3 regions of the Kitasatospora herbaricolor genome follow, and region 2 is predicted to be linked to each of the others. Evidence: riboswitches for the same ligand, from Rfam matches in the RefSeq annotation. Region 2 holds a riboswitch; each other region holds the start of a gene.
What was found. A riboswitch is a leader RNA that binds a small molecule or an ion and turns the genes downstream of it on or off. The one in region 2 is predicted to bind cobalamin.
Positions count from the first base shown of each region.

Region 1 (5,198 bases), 890 kb from region 2:
CGGCTTCGAGGAGGGCGCCTGGCTGCACGTCCACCTCGGCCTCTACGGCGGCTTCACCTTCGGCGAGGGCCGGGCCCCCGCGCCGGTCGGCGTGGTGCGGCTGCGCCTGGAGAACGACGACGCGTACGCGGATCTGCGCGGCCCCACCACCTGCGAGCTGCTGACCGCCGCCGAGAAGGCCGCCGTGCACGCCCGCCTCGGCCCCGACCCGCTGCGCGCGGACGCCGACCCCGACCTGGCCTGGCGGCGGATCTCCGCCAGCCGGACGACGGTCGCCGCGCTGCTGATGGACCAGAAGGTGCTGGCCGGGGTCGGCAACGTCTACCGCGCCGAGGTGCTGTTCCGGCTCGGCATCAGCCCGCACCGGGCGGGCCGGGACCTCACCCGCGCCGAGTGGGACGCCGTCTGGGCCGATCTGGTGGGCCTGATGCACGAGGGCGTCGGCGCGGGCCGGATCGACACCGTCCGCCCCGAGCACACCCCGGAGGCGATGGGCCGCCCGCCGCGGGTGGACGACCACGGCGGCGAGGTCTACGTCTACCGCCGTGCGGCGATGCCCTGCCTGGTCTGCGGGACGGACGTCCGCACCGAGGAGCACGCCGCCCGCAACCTCTTCTGGTGCCCCTCCTGCCAGCAGGCCTGAGGCGGCCCGGGCCGGGCGCCGGGCCGGGCCCCGGGCCTCAGTTCCGCGGGGCGGCGACGACCGGGCCTCAGTCCCGCGGGGCGGCGACGACCCGGGCGAGCAGCTCCACCAGCCGGGTGCGCTCCTCGGGGTCGAGCGGCGCCAGCAGCGCGGCGTTTGCCCGGTCGCCGAGGATCCGCAGCCGGGCCAGCAGGTCGTGGCCGGCGGGGGAGAGCGCGACGGTGTTCTTCCGTCGGTCCTTCGGGTCCGGTGCGCGGGTCACGAACTCCCTGGACTGGAGGTCGTCGAGGACGGCGACCAGGTCCTTGGGGTCGATCCGCACGATCCTGGCGAGGTCCGCCTGGGCGAGCGGACCGTGCTCGGCCACGCCGCAGAGCACCGCGTGGTGCGGCAGACGGACGCCCTCACGCGCGAACTGATCGGCCACCAGGCGGTGCCCGAGGGCGGAGGCCCGTCCGAGCAGCCAGCTTGGCAGGGTCTGCAGGTGGGCGAGCGGGGTCTCGGACATGGGGGCAGTCTATCCGGATATTCGTTGGACATCCCCATGAATTCGTCCCTACCGTTGGGGTATCCAATGAAATCCCTCCGCTGGGGGAGAAGGGGGACGCCCGTGCGCGCACTCAGGTTCCACACGTACGACGGCCCGGCGGCGCTCCGGCTCGACGAGGTGGCCGAGCCCGTGGCCGGCCCGGGGGAGCTGCTGGTCCGGCCGGAGCTGGCCGGCGTCACGCTGCCCGCGCTCAGGCAGTTGCGGGGGCGAGGAGCCCCGCAGGCCCCGGCCGGCCCGGGCGGCGAGTACCTCGGCCGGGTGGTCGCGGCCGGCGAGGGCGTCACCGGCTTCGCGCCCGGCGACCGGGTCGGCGGGATCGCCCCGGCGGTGCACGCCGAGCTGGTGGCCGCCCCGGCGGGGCTCGCCGTCGCCGTGCCCGGTGCGCCGGCCGCCGGTGACGCGCTGGCGGTGCTGCGCAGCGGGCTGGTCGCCCTCGGCGCGCTGCGGGTGGGCGGCCTGCGGGCCGGCGAGTCGGTCCTGGTCACGGCGGCGGGCGGCGGGGTGGGACACCTGGCCGTCCAGCTGGCCCGGGCGCTCGGCGCGGGCCGGGTGATCGCGGCCGTGGGCGCCGGGGAGAAGGCCGGCTTCGTGCGGGGGCTCGGCGCGGACGAGGTGTTCCGCTACCAGGACGGAAGCTGGGGCGCGCCGGTGGACCTCGTCCTGGACGGTGTCGGGGGCGAGGTGCTGCCCAGGGCGCTCGACGCGCTGGCGCCGTTCGGCCGGCTGGTCGCCCTCGGCGGCGCGGGCGGCACGCTCGACGCCGGCGAACTGCTGGGCGGGATGCGGACGGTGACCGGTCTGTCGATGGCCGTGCTGGCCCGGCACCGCCCCGGGCTGCTCGACGAGTGGCGCCAGGAGCTCTGGGAGCTGCTCGGGCGGGGAGCGCTCCGGCCGGTCTGCACGGAGTTCCCGGTCACCGCGGCGGCCGAGGCGTTCGGCCTGCTGGAGCGCCGGGCCAACCTCGGCAAGGTGGTCCTGCGGATCAGCTGACGGCCGGCTCCGGGCCCACGTGCTCGGCCGCCGCGCAGGGGCCCAGCAGGGCGCCGAGCTCCTGGTCGACGACCCGGTAGCGCACCACCCGGCCGTCCCGCTCCCCGGCCACCACGCCGGCGGTGCGCAGCAGCCGGAGCGCCTGCGAGACGGCCGGGTCGCGCATGCCGGTGGCCACCGCGAGGTCGCTGACGGCGAGCGGCCCGGCCCGGTGCAGGGCGACCAGCAGCGCGAGCCGGCCGGGGTCGGCGAGCAGCGAGAAGCGCTCGGCCCAGGCGCGCACCCGGGCGGTGTCGCCGATGGCGGCGATGGCCTCGCAGACCCGGTGCCCGTCGATGGTCCGGTGGTCCGCGCGCTCGGCCGGTACGAGATGCATGCGGGCATTGTCGCAGCCGGGGGACTGACTGTGATCCTGAACACCTGCGCAGGTGCGCAGCCTTGCACAAGTGACCTGACGCCCCGTACGGTGTGGCCCGCCGTGGTGTTCGGGAAGACCGGTGACGGACCTTCAGAGGTCCCATTCCGGAGCGGCCCTCGCCACTGTGAACGGGAAGTCTCCGCACCGTACCCGCCCCCCGGGCGGGTGGTCACTGGACGCCGAGGCGTCCGGGAAGGCCTGGTGCGGTCGCGCAGCACCCACCGCCGCTTCGCGGCCGGGTGTGCCCCGAAGCCAGGAGACCGGCCACGGCATCTCACGAAGTGATCCACGAGGTGCTGGAGCGTGACCGGATGACCCTGCCCGAAATCGGTGCTGCCCGAACGGCGGCGCCCGCGGTCGATCCCGCGCTCCCCGCCTTCCGCTGGCGGCGCGAGGACACCGTACGGACGGCCGGGCTGATGGTGGTGATCCTGGCCATGCACGTGCTGGCGTTCGGGACGCTGTTCTTCCTGGTCGCACCGCACGAGTACGCGGTCGGTACCCAGGTCTTCGGGGTTGGCCTGGGCATCACCGCCTACACCCTGGGGATGCGGCACGCCTTCGACGCCGACCACATCGCGGTGATCGACAACACCACCCGCAAGCTGATGGCGGACGGCCGGCGCCCGGTGTCGGTGGGCTTCTGGTTCGCGCTCGGGCACTCCTCGATGGTCGTGCTGATGGCGGCCCTGGTGGCGGGCGGCGCCCAGCTGGCCAACACCCTGATGGACGAGGACTCGGTCACCCACCAGTGGCTCGGGGTGCTGGGCACCAGCGCGTCCGGGGCCTTCCTCTACCTGATCGGCGCGCTCAACCTGGCCGCGCTCTTCGGCATCCTTCGGGTCTTCCGGGCGATGCGGGACGGGCGCTACGACGAGGCGGAGCTGGAGGAGCACCTCAACTCCCGGGGCCTGTTCAACCGGGTGCTGAGCCGGGCCACCCGCTCGATCACCCGGCCCGGCCAGATGTTCCCGGTCGGCATGGTGCTGGGCCTCGGCTTCGACACCGCGACCGAGGTGACCCTGATGGTGATGGCCGGCAGCGGCGCCGCGGCGGGCCTGCCCTGGTACGCGATCGTCTGCCTGCCGCTGCTGTTCGCCGCCGGGATGAGCCTGTTCGACACGCTGGACGGGACGTTCATGAACTTCGCCTACCAGTGGGCGTTCTCCAACCCGGTGCGCAAGGTGTACTACAACCTGACCATCACCGGGCTGTCGATCGCGGTCGCCTTCATCATCGGCACCATCGAACTGGTCGGCGTGCTGCACGAGAAGCTGGACCTGACCGACCCGGTCAGCGGCTGGATCGCCGGCCTCTCGCTCGACAACGTCGGGTACGTGATCGTCGGCCTGTTCGTGGTGGTCTGGGCGGCGGCGATCGCGTACTGGCGACTGGGCCGGGTCGAGCAGCGCTGGGCCGCCCGCCCCTGACCGGCCCCGCCCCGGGTCGGCGCGCGGGCGGGGCCGGCCGGGCTCAGGCGGCGGCGAGCAGCAAGGTCCCGGCCACCGCCAGGCCGGCGCCCAGCACCTGGACGGGGCGCAGCCGCTCCTTCAGCAGGCCGCGCGCCATCAAGGCGGTGACCACCGGGAAGAGCGAGGCGAGCACGGCGGCCGCGGCCGCCGACCCGCTGTGCGAGGCCGTCGCGTAGGTGCCGTTCGCCGCCACGTCGGCCACGCCGATCGCGGTCAGTGCGGGCATCCGCCCGCGCAGCTCCCGGCCGAGGGCCCGGCGGGCTCCGGCCGGGCGCAGCATCGGGGCGAGCGCGGCGCCGCCGACGGCGATGTTGCAGAGCCGCTGCACGCAGAGGGTCAGCAGCAGCCTGCCCTCGCCGGAGGCATGCGCGACCAGGGCCATCACGGCGCCGAAGCCGAAGGCTGCGCCCAGGGTGAGCAGCAGGACCGTCCGGCCGGCGGACCGCCCGCCGCGCTCCGGGCCGCCGGCCAGGGCGACGCCGACCACCGCCACCGCGATCCCGGCCGCCTGGAGGAGACCGGGGCGCTCGCCGAGCACCAGCCCGACGCCGACCGGGACGGCCACCCCGACGGTGGCCAGCGGCGAGACCACCCCCATCGGGCCCAGTGCCAGTGCCCGGTAGAAGGCCAGCATCGCGAACGGGCCGATCACGCCGGCCGCGACGGCGTACCAGAGCATCGGGGAGGCGTCCGCGAGGCCGCCGGTGGCGAGCACGGCGACCACCAGCACCACGGCGGCCGCCAGCTGGGAGGCGACCACCACCGACAGGGCCGGCAGCCGCCGGGTGAGGGCTCCGCCGCCGAAGTCGGCCAGGCCCCAGAGCAGGCTGGCGCTGAGCGCGAGCAGGGCGCTCATCGGGAGGCGGCCGGCTGGCCGGCGGGGGTGTGCGGGGCGGGCGCGCGCCCGGCCGGCGGGTGAACGTGGGACAGCACAGTGGCCTCCGCAGTACAGTCGGGTGGACTTCTTGTCCGGACCGCAGCGTAGTGCAACATAGTGAACTATCCGAATCAATTCATTGGACTGTCCCGTGCCGGATCCCGATCTCGTCACCCAGGCGCTCGCCCGGAACCTCAAACGGCTGCGCACCGAGCGCGGCTACACCCTGGACGCCCTGGCCGCCCGGG
Region 1 is NZ_JAUSVA010000002.1:7,672,766-7,677,963, forward strand. Features, by position in the region: gene J2S46_RS33345 (Fpg/Nei family DNA glycosylase) at 1-643, shown strand, start outside; gene J2S46_RS33350 (MarR family winged helix-turn-helix transcriptional regulator) at 711-1,151, opposite strand; gene J2S46_RS33355 (quinone oxidoreductase family protein) at 1,254-2,183, shown strand; gene J2S46_RS33360 (ArsR/SmtB family transcription factor) at 2,176-2,559, opposite strand; cobalamin riboswitch at 2,646-2,884, shown strand; gene nicT (Nickel transporter NicT) at 2,913-4,031, shown strand; gene J2S46_RS33370 (EamA family transporter) at 4,075-4,929, opposite strand; gene J2S46_RS33375 (helix-turn-helix domain-containing protein) at 5,102-5,198, shown strand, end outside.
Region 1: it holds a riboswitch for cobalamin, as region 2 does, so the genes downstream of both, nicT (Nickel transporter NicT) here and J2S46_RS36965 (acyl-CoA thioesterase) in region 2, are expected to answer to the same signal.

Region 2 (5,198 bases):
TCACCGGGACCACGACCAAGGCCTACGAGGTGACGGTCAACGCGACCGGCGGCGCGCACCACAACCCCGACGTCGCGACCTCCGCCTCGGGCGACGCCGTCGTCGTCTGGGACGACGACACCGACAACAACGGCTCCTACCAGATCGGTCTGGTGAAGCTGGCCAAGGCGAACGGGGCGGTCGCACTCACCCGCCGCAGCGCCAACAGTTTCGCCGGCGGCCAGCAGCAGCGTCCGGCCGTGGCCGCCGACTTCAACGGCGACTTCGCCGTGGCATGGGAGTCCGACCACACCGGTACCCGCGGTGTCTGGGCCCGGTCGTTCACCGCCGCCGGTACCGCCGGCTCGGCCGAGGTCGAGATCTCCGCCGGACCCGGAGCCGGCAACCCCACCGTCGGCATCGACGACCAGCGCGACGCCGTGGTCGGCTGGAGCGTCGCCGGCACCGATCCGGCGGTCCGGGCCCGGGGCCTCAACCCGGACGGCACCTTCGCCGGCCGGCTGCCGGCCCAGTCCGTCAGTCAGGTCACGACCGGTCGGCAGGAGCAGGCCGCGGTGGCCTCCTCCCCGTTCGGTGCACTCGCGATCTCGTACACCGATGACAACGACGGCAACAGCTTCGACCAGGTCCTGCTGAGTCTGGGGGCGACCAACTCGGACTGGTGACGTCCGCTCGATCCACGGACGTCCGCCGGGCCGCCCGGTCGGGAGATCCGGCAGGCGGGTCCGGAACCGCGCGGGAACGCGGTTCTCCGGTACCCCTGTCGGACCACCTCCACAGGGTGGCCCGGCGGGCGTCCGGGTCCGGGGGTGGGCCCCTGCTCGACCGCGGCCAGTGCTGAAGGGATGTCAAGAGCCCGCGCGCAGCCCAGGTGTCCGCAAGCGCTCGCGCGGCACGCCGGCTTCAGGATTGTGCTACGGCCGAGGGAGGACGCTCGTGCAGGGGCCGGCCCGGTGGCCCTGCCCCGGTGCTTCTGATCTGCGGCGACGACCGTAGAGTGGCCTGCGCAGCTGGTTCGCCCTGTCCGCCAGGCAGGCGCGTCGCAAGAGGGAACCCGGTGGGAATCCGGGACTGCCCCGCAGCGGTGAGCGGGAACGACCGCCGTCATACGCACTGGGCCAAGGCGGCCCGGGAAGCGACGGCCAGTAGGAGTCCGCCCTTCACAGGGGTGGGCGCGCCCGCGAGTCCGAAGACCTGCCGCTGCCCGCGGACCGCCACGGTCCGTGGTCCCACCGGACCCCGCGGGCGGGTCGGCGGCGGGGAGGGACGCGCACGCGCACCTCCCGCTCCTGCGCGTACCCGGGGTCTCCTGAACTCGCGAAGGAGAGTTCCGTGCAGCAGACCGAGTGGCCGGGTGCCCCCGGGGCCGTGAACCGTCGAGGCCCGGACAGCGGGGCGACGGCAGGCCGGTCCGCCGGCTCCGGCGCGGCCGGGATCCGGCCGGGCGCTCCGACGACCGGCGGGGTGGCCCGGTGACGATGCCCCCTGCCGTCTCCCGGACCCCGACGGACTCGGCGGTCACCCTGGCCCACATCATGAGCGAGCACGACACCAACCTCTACGGGACGGTGCACGGCGGCGTCGTGATGAAGCTGATCGACGACGCCGCGGCCGCGGCCGCCGGCCGGCACGCGGGTGTCCCCGCGGTCACCGTGTCGGTGGAGGAGATGTCCTTCCTCGCGCCGGTGCGGGCCGGTGACCTCCTGACGGTCCTGGCCCGTGTCGATCACGCCGGGCGCAGCTCGATGTACGTCTCGGTGGTGGTGACGGCGGAACGGTGGAACCTCACCGGGCCGGTGACGAGGGTGGCGACGGCGCAACTGGTCTTCGTCGCCGTCGACGCGGACGGGCAGCCGCACCGTGTGCCGGCGCTGGTCCCGGAGAGCACCGTCGAGCAGCGCCGCGAGCGTCTTGCCCGTGAGCGCCGCGCTCGGCGGGCGAAGGGGCCGGCCGGCTGACCTGGCCGACCGGCTGACCCTCAGCACCCAGGTCCGTCCGGGCCCCCGACCCCGACCCCGCCCTGACCCGGAGGGGAACCCGGGGCCCGGACGGACCGGCCGTCACCAGGGCGCGCAGTGCGCCGTGCGGCCGTGCTCACACCGCCCGGTGGGCGTGGAATCCCCGCCCGCTCTTGCGGCCGAGCAGTCCGGCCTCGACCATCCGGGCGAGCATCGGCGGGGGAGCGTAGAGCGGCTCCTTGTACTCGTCGTACATCGGGCGCCCCGCCCGCCCGCGCGCCGCACTGGCCCGCTCCGGCGTCCCGCTCCGGCCGGGCCGCGGGCGTCCTCGGGCCTTTGCGAGGGGCCGGGCCCAGGTGCCAGGACGGCCGGTACCACGTGCAGGTCTGAATTATTAACGGGCCCGGTGCCGTCGAGGCCTCCGGCGGCCGGGACCAGAACCGGCCCCCTGCGGATCCGGCCCCTTCGGGTGGTGCCGGCCTGCCCGAGGGGACCGGCCGGCACCCCTGCTCGGCCCGGCGGCGGGGGAGGGTGCCCCCGCCGCCGGGCCGCCACCCGTGACCGCGCGCCGAGCCGCCGGGCGCCTCCGTCCGACCGCCTCCGTCCGCCCGCGCCCGGCGCGCCGCGACACCCGTCAGTTCACTGCGCCGCCAGGCGCGGCGTGCGCGGCGGCACCGTGCGCCGGCTGCCCGTCGCCTCGAAGGCCGCGCCGAGGGCCAGCAGCGCGTTGTCGTCGTAGGCCCGGCCGGCGAAGGTCAGCCCGACGGGCATGCCGGTGTCCGCCATGGTGCCCATCGGCACGGTCACGGTCGGGATGCCGAGGTGACGGGGCACCAGGTTGCCGTTCGCGACCCAGACACCGTTGCGCCAGCCCAGCTCGGCGGACGCCTCGCAGACGTCCATGTCCGCGGGCCCCACGTCGGCGACCGCGGGGAACACCACCGCGTCCAGGCGCAGGTCGTCCATCCACAGCTCCAGGTCGACCCGGCGGGTCTCCTCCAGCCCGCGCAGCCCCTCTTCGAGGTGCGGCATGTCGGTGAAGGACGCGTACGGGCGCTCGCGCACCAGGCGCGGGTAGTCGCCGATCGTGTCGTCGAAGCCGGTGTAGCGGTCGGGGAGTTCGCCCTGCTGCTTGGGCCAGATGCGGTCGGGGTCGACCTCGGCCAGGGTGGCGAGCGCCGGGTCGCCGTTGGCCCGCAGGAAGTCGTCCCACGCCCAGGCGGACAGGTCCTCGATCTCGACGGCGAGGAAGTCGCGGCCGACCAGGCCGCGGGTGTGCAGCGAGGGCGCCTCGGGGCGGTCGGACTCGTAGTTGGACACGACGGGGAAGTCGACCTCGACCACCTCGGCGCCGGCGGCCTCCAGGTCGCGGCGTGCGGCTTCCCACAGGGCGATCACCGACGGGCGCGTGTCGATCCGCTGCCCGGTCTGGCCGCCGATGCCGCCGTCGGGGTTGGTGCCGGCGCCGGGGTCGGCGTTGATGTACATCCTGGGTACGCCGACGCGCTTGCCGGCGAGTGCGGCGTGCGCCGTCCGGGCGTCGGCGGGTGCGAGGGCCGGGTACGAGTCGGGCCGCACCTGCGACGCCGAGGGCAGCGGGACCCAGGGCTGCGCACGCCACAGGTCGCCGCGCGTCTCCGGGTCGTCGGCGACGATGACGTCCAGCAGTTCGAACAGGTCGGCCATGGTGCGGGTGTGCGGGACCACGACGTCCATGGTCGGCACCAGCGGCCAGTTGCCGCGCACCGAGATCACGCCGCGGCTGGGCGTGTAGGCGCACAGCGCGTTGTTCGAGGCGGGCGCCCGGCCCGACGACCAGGTCTCCTCGCCGAGGCCGAACGCGCCGAACGACGCCGCCGTCGCGGTGCCGGAGCCGTTGGAGGAGCCGGAGCCGTAGGCGCTGGTGAGCCAGTCGGCGCTGTACGGGCTCTCCGCGCGGCCGTACACGCCGCGCTGCATGCCGCCGTTCGCCATCGGCGGCATGTTGGTCAGCCCTATCAGGACGGCCCCGCCCGCGCGCAGCCGCTCGACGGCGAAGGCGTCACGCTGGGCGACGAGGTGCTCGAAGGCGGGCGAGCCGGCCGCGGCGGTCAGTCCCTTCGCGAGGTAGCTGTCCTTCGCGGTGTAGGGGATGCCGTCCAGCGGGCCGAGCGTCTCGCCGCGCGCGCGGCGGGCGTCGGAGGCCTCCGCCTCGGCGCGGGCCTCCGGGTTCATCACCACCATCGCGTTGAGAGCGGTGCCGGTGCCGGGCCGGTCGTACGCGTCGATCCGCGCGAGGTAGGCGTCGAGCAGGCCGACCGCGGTGGTCTCACCTTTCTCCAGCGCCGCGCGCAGGTCGGCGATACCGGTCTCCACAACGTCGAATCGGCGCGTCATACGGGTGTCTCCTGAGGGTCGGGTCGGCCGAGCCGCTGGGCGTCGAACCGATCGCGTGCGGCCGCCGTGCTTCCACTGCACTGACTAGATTTTCAGTCTAGACTACAGATCTAGGTCCCAGAATCGAGATGAGCCCATGCCGACGCCGCCGCCAGAGTCCGAGCCCGTACGGCCGCAACGCCTCCCCGCGGCGGAAGGCGTGACCGGCCCCGCGACGGCCACCGGGCCGGGTGCCGCCGCCCAGCCCCTTCGGGCCCCGGCCGACAGGAAGCGCCGGCCCAGCGGCGACGAGGCGCGGGGGCGGGCGATGCGGGCCGCCATCAGCGCCATCGCGGAGAAGGGCACCGCGGCCGTGCGGATGTCGGACATCGCGGCGCGGGCCGGCATGAGCACCGGGCACATCCTCTACCACTTCGGCAGGAAGGACCGCCTCCTGCTCGAAGTCCTCGCCTGGAGCGAGGCGGACCTCGGCGCCCGGTTCCAGCAGGCCGCGGACGAGGCCGCGTCCCCCGCCGAGAAGCTGGCCCTGTTCGTCCGCTTCTACCTGCCCCGCCACCAGGGCGACGAACGCTACGCCCTGTGGACGCAGGTGCTGGCCCAGCGCCACGACGACGCCGGCCGGCACCTCCTCACCGCGTTGTCCGACGCCTGGGAGGAGCGCCTGGAAGCCATCCTCCGGGAGGGGCGGGCGCTGGGGCGGTTCGCCGATGTGGACCCTTCCGAGTTCGTCATCAGGGCCGTGGCCATGCTCAACGGGCTCTCCGGCGACGTGATGTTCGGACGCTCGCGCTGGCAGCACGCCTCCGCGCACGCGTTCGCCCTGTCCGCCCTCGAACGCGAACTGCGGCCGGCCGGCGTGGCCTG
Region 2 is NZ_JAUSVA010000002.1:8,558,029-8,563,226, forward strand. Features, by position in the region: gene J2S46_RS36960 (hypothetical protein) at 1-665, shown strand, start outside; cobalamin riboswitch at 994-1,216, shown strand; gene J2S46_RS36965 (acyl-CoA thioesterase) at 1,479-1,958, shown strand; partial or broken gene J2S46_RS36970 (3-hydroxyacyl-CoA dehydrogenase family protein) at 2,095-2,214, opposite strand; gene J2S46_RS36975 (amidase) at 2,598-4,334, opposite strand; gene J2S46_RS36980 (TetR/AcrR family transcriptional regulator) at 4,642-5,198, shown strand, end outside.

Region 3 (5,198 bases), 1.8 Mb from region 2:
CACGACCTTGGACAGCTCCGGGTCCTCGTTCATCAGCCGCACGGCCTCGGCGACGGCCGTGCGGTACGCCTCCGGGGCCGGCACCGGGCGCTGGCTCCAGGCCCGCCCGGCGGCCGGGGCGAGCGGCGGGCGGGGGACTGCGCTCTCGCGGACGGCGCCGGCCCGGCGGACCGCGGCGGGGATGAACAGCTGGGCGTCCCGGCCGGGGGCGAACGGTATCGCCCCGACCACGACGGGATTGTCCTCCTGCGCGGTGCGGGCCTCGGCCAGCAGGCGTCCGGCCGAGGCCGGATCGGGTACGGCCCGGCGCAGGCCCTCGGCCAGCAGGGTGCCGCCGGGGCCGGCGAAGAACGCCCTCGCCGGCCCCGGCCGGTAGGCGGCCAGCAGCGTGCCGCCCGCGGGCGACGCCGCCGAGGGGGCGTCCTGGGCCTGGAAAGCCGTGGTCATGGTGCTCCGTTCTGCCGGTGCGTACGGGCACCGGGACGCTGGGACTCGGATCGGTCGGCGGGCCGGGCCGGCCGGCGGGTGGGCGTGGGGCAGGGCCGGTACGGGCTCAGGCCCGCAGCGTCGCGCCGCCGTCGACGTACAGGTCGTGCATGGTGATGTGCCGGGCGCGGTCGCCGGCCAGGAAGGCGACGGCCTCGGCGACGTCCTCGGGGGCGGCGATCCGGCCGAGCGGGATGCCCACCCGGTAGGTGGCCGGGTCGCCGTCGATGACCCGCTGTTCGGCGGCGTCGTCCGTCCACAGGGCGCGTTGCATGTCGGTGTCGGTGGACCCGGGGGAGACCAGGTTGCAGCGGACGCCGGAGCGGGCGAGTTCGAGTCCGAGGCAGCGGACGAACATGGTGGTCGCGGCCTTGGAGGCGGCGTAGGCCGCCATGCCGGTGCGGGGCACCCCGGCCGCGTTGGAGCCGACGGTGACGATGCTGCCGCGTCCGCGCCCGGCCATCCGGCGGCCGACGGCGCGGCAGGTGTGGAAGACACCGGTGGTGTTGACGGCGAAGGTGCGTGCCCAGTTCTCGTCGGTGGTCTCCAGCACGGGGGCGGCGGTCAGCACGCCGGCCACGTTGACCAGGACGTCGATCGGGCCGCGCTCGCGCTCGATCCGGTCGACCAGGGCCTCGACGGCCGCGCCGTCGGTGACGTCGAGCCGGTGTACGGAGTCGTCGGGGGCGTGGAGGTCGGAGGCGATCACTTCGGCCCCGCGCTCGGCCAGCATCCGGGCGACGGCGGCGCCGATACCGCGGCCCGCGCCGGTCACCAGGGCGACCCGGCCGGCGAACTCGGTGGTGGGGTCGGCCACGGTCAGGCCTCCGTTCTGACGGTCGGTCCGGTGGTCGTTCCGGCGGCGGGCCCGGCCGGGCCCGCCGGGCCGGGGCTCGCTGGTCGCCCGCTGGTGTGCTGAGGGGTCGCCGTGGCGGCGACACGGCCGGCGGTGGGCGGCATGGTGGGCTCTCCGGGTGGGTCGAGGTTCAGATCGGCCGAACGCGCACACGAAGTGCTGCGGTAAGGTTAGCCTAACCACATCGAGTGGGGTGGTCCCGGGGGCAACTCTTCGTCCCCCGGTCCGCAAGCGCCGCGCGGCTCCCCCGCGGATCCGCGGCCGCCGTCGCCGGCCGCCCTGCCCGTCGCTCAGTTCCCGCCCGGGCCAAGGCAATCCCGCCGGCCCAGGGCGTTGCGCCGTGGCGATCCCGCGCCGCAGCAGAACCGCATCCCGACCGGAGGACCTCCATGCCCGCCACGGACACCATCAGCTCGGCGGCCGCCGCCCCGCTCCGGGAGGCCCGGGTGGCCACCCCCCGCCGCTTCCTGATGTGCGCGCCCCGGCACTTCGACGTGACGTACTCGATCAACCCGTGGATGGACCCGGCCAAGCCGGTCGACGGCGGCCTGGCGCTCGCCCAGTGGACCTCCCTGCGCGACCTCTACCTCTCGCTCGGCCACACCGTCGAGGTGATCGAGCCGTTGCCGTGCCTGCCCGACATGGTCTTCGCGGCCAACGGCGCCACCGTGGTCGACGGCCGGGTGTTCGGGGCGCGGTTCCGCCACGTCGAGCGCACCGCCGAGGGCCCGGCCTACCTGGACTGGTTCACCGCCCGCGGCTACCGGGACGTGTACTGGCCCGAGCACATCAACGAGGGCGAGGGCGACCTGCTGGCCGTCGGCCGCAGGATCCTGGCCGGCAGCGGCTTCCGCACCGACCCCCGCTCGCACGCCGAGGCTCAGGAGTTCTTCGGCCTGCCGGTGATCGGCCTGACGCTGGTGGACCCGAAGTTCTACCACCTGGACACCGCCCTCGCGGTGCTCTCCGACGACGAGGTCATGTACTACCCCGAGGCGTTCAGCCCCGGCAGCCGGGCCGTCCTGCGCGAGCTCTTCCCGGACGCCGTCCTCGCCACCGCCGAGGACGCCGAGGTCTTCGGCCTCAACGCGCTCTCCGACGGGCGCCACGTGCTGCTGCCGGAGGCCGCCGTCGGGCTCCACCGCCAGCTCCGCGAGCGCGGCTTCGAGCCGATCGGCGTCGACCTGACGGAGCTGCTGCGGGCCGGAGGCAGCGTCAAGTGCTGCACGCTGGAGCTGCGTCCGTAGCCGCCGTCCGCGCGCGGACCGGTGCCGCGCGCACCGGTCCGCCGCGCCGGCCCGGGCCCCGGCGCCCGGGCCCCGGCGCTCGGCCCCGCGTCCCACCGCGACATCCGGCATGCGGACGAATTCCGCCGGCGGGACGCCGGTGGGCCTAGGCTGTGGCCTGCAGTCGGTTCGCCCTGCCAGCCAGGCAGGCGCGTCGCAAGAGGGAACCCGGTGGGAATCCGGGACTGCCCCGCAGCGGTGAGTGGGAACGACCGCCGTCACATGCACTGGGCCCAGGCGGCCCGGGAAGCGACGGCCACTAGGTGCCGGGCCGTCAGGCCCGGTGTGCTCGCGAGTCCGAAGACCTGCCACTGCCCGCGTGCGACCGCACGCGGTGATCCCGGTGACCTCGTGGGTGGGTACCGCCCGGCCGAAGGCCGGGGGTGGGTCGGCGGAGCGGGCGGGCACCTCGACGTGCCGCGCCCCCGCTGTCGTACCTTCGCGCGCACGTGCTCTCCCGGGATCGCAGCGCGACTCGCGAAGGAGAGTTCCGTGTCACCGAGTTCCACCACCCCGCAGGCCACCGTGTACGGCTGCCCCCGTCAGGGCCCGGACCGGGAGCTGAAGAAGGCGATCGAGGGCTACTGGGCCGGCCGGGTCACCGCCGCCGGCCTGCATGCCACCGCCGCCGGTCTGCGCCGCGACACCTGGCGGCGCCTCGCCGAGGCCGGCGTCACCGAAGTCCCCACCGGCGACTTCTCGTTGTACGACCACGTACTGGACACCACCGTGGCGGTCGGCGCGATCCCGGCCCGGCACCGCGCCGCCGTCGACGCCGACCCGCTGGACGGGTACTTCGCCATGGCGCGCGGCACCCAGGACGTGGCGCCGCTGGAGATGACCAAGTGGTTCGACACCAACTACCACTATCTGGTGCCCGAGTTGGGGCCGGACACGGTCTTCTCGGCGAACTCCGCCAAGTCGGTCCAGGAACTGCGTGAGGCCCTCCTGCTCGGCCACCGCGCCCGTCCGGTCCTGGTCGGCCCGCTGACCTACCTGCTGCTCGCCAAGCCCGCGCCCGGCGTCGACCCCGGCTTCCAGCCGCTCACGCTGCTCGACCGCCTGCTGCCCGTCTACGCCGAACTCCTCGCCGGCCTGCGCGCCGCCGGCGCCGGCTGGGTGCAACTGGACGAGCCCGCCCTCGTGCAGGACCGCACCGCGGCCGAACTCAACGCCGCCGCCCGGGCCTACCGCGACCTCGGCGCCCTCACCGAGCGGCCCAGGATCCTGGTCGCGACCTACTTCGACCGGGCCGGCGCGGCCCTGCCGGTGCTGGCCGAGGCCCCGGTCGAAGGCGTCGGCCTGGACTTCACCGGCCCCGCCGCCGGCAACCTCGACGACCTGGCCGCCGTCGGCGGCCTGCCCGGCAAGCGGCTGGTCGCGGGCGTGGTGGACGGCCGCAACATCTGGATCAACGACCTGGAGAAGTCGCTGGCGACCCTGGCCACCCTGCTCGGCCTGGCCGGGCAGGTCGACGTGGCACCGTCCTGCTCGCTGCTGCACGTCCCGCTCGACGCCGCCCGCGAACGCGACCTGGACCCGCAGATCGCCCGCTGGCTCGCCTTCGCCCGGCAGAAGACCGCCGAGATCACCACCCTCGCCCGCGGACTGCGCGAGGGCACCCACGCGATCGGCGCCGAACTCGCCGCCAACCGGGCCGACCTGGCCTCCCGGGCCGCCTCCGCCCTCACCCACGATCCGGCCGTCCGCGCCAGGGCCGCCGCCACCACCGCCGAGGACGCCCGCCGCGCGCAGGCCTACCCCGAACGCGCCGAGGCCCAGCGCGCCCGGCTGAAGCTGCCACTGCTGCCGACCACCACCATCGGCTCCTTCCCGCAGACCACCGAACTGCGCACCGCCCGCGCCGACCTGCGCGCCGGACGCCTGGACCGGGCCGGCTACCGGGAGCGGATGGCGGCCGAGGTCCGTGAGGTCATCGCCTACCAGGAGAAGGCCGGGCTGGACGTCCTGGTGCACGGCGAACCCGAACGCAACGACATGGTCCAGTACTTCGCGGAGCAGCTCACCGGCTACCTCGCCACCCGGCACGGCTGGGTGCAGTCCTACGGCACCCGCTACGTCCGCCCGCCCGTGCTGGCCGGCGACGTCTCCCGCCCCCGCCCGATGACCGTCGACTGGTTCCGCTACGCCCAGGACCTCACCGACCGCCCGGTCAAGGGGATGCTGACCGGTCCGGTCACCATGCTCGCTTGGTCCTTCGTCCGCGACGACCAGCCGCTCGCCGACACCGCCCGCCAGGTCGCCCTCGCCCTGCGCGACGAGGTCACCGACCTGGAGGCGGCCGGCGCCGCGGTCGTCCAGGTGGACGAGCCGGCCCTGCGCGAGACGCTCCCGCTGCGCGCCGCCGACCGCCCCGGCTACCTGGCCTGGGCCACCGAGGCGTTCCGGCTGACCACCTCCGGGGTCCGGGCCGACACCCAGGTGCACACCCACATGTGCTACGCCGAGTTCGGCGAGATCATGGCCGCGATCGACGAGTTGGACGCGGACGTGATCAGCCTGGAGGCGGCCCGCTCGCACATGCGGGTGGCGCACGAGCTGGCCGGGGC
Region 3 is NZ_JAUSVA010000002.1:6,789,987-6,795,184, forward strand. Features, by position in the region: gene J2S46_RS29765 (isochorismate synthase) at 1-447, opposite strand, end outside; gene dhbA (2,3-dihydro-2,3-dihydroxybenzoate dehydrogenase) at 554-1,303, opposite strand; gene ddaH (dimethylargininase) at 1,732-2,589, shown strand; cobalamin riboswitch at 2,736-2,955, shown strand; gene metE (5-methyltetrahydropteroyltriglutamate--homocysteine S-methyltransferase) at 3,121-5,198, shown strand, end outside.
Region 3: it holds a riboswitch for cobalamin, as region 2 does, so the genes downstream of both, metE (5-methyltetrahydropteroyltriglutamate--homocysteine S-methyltransferase) here and J2S46_RS36965 (acyl-CoA thioesterase) in region 2, are expected to answer to the same signal.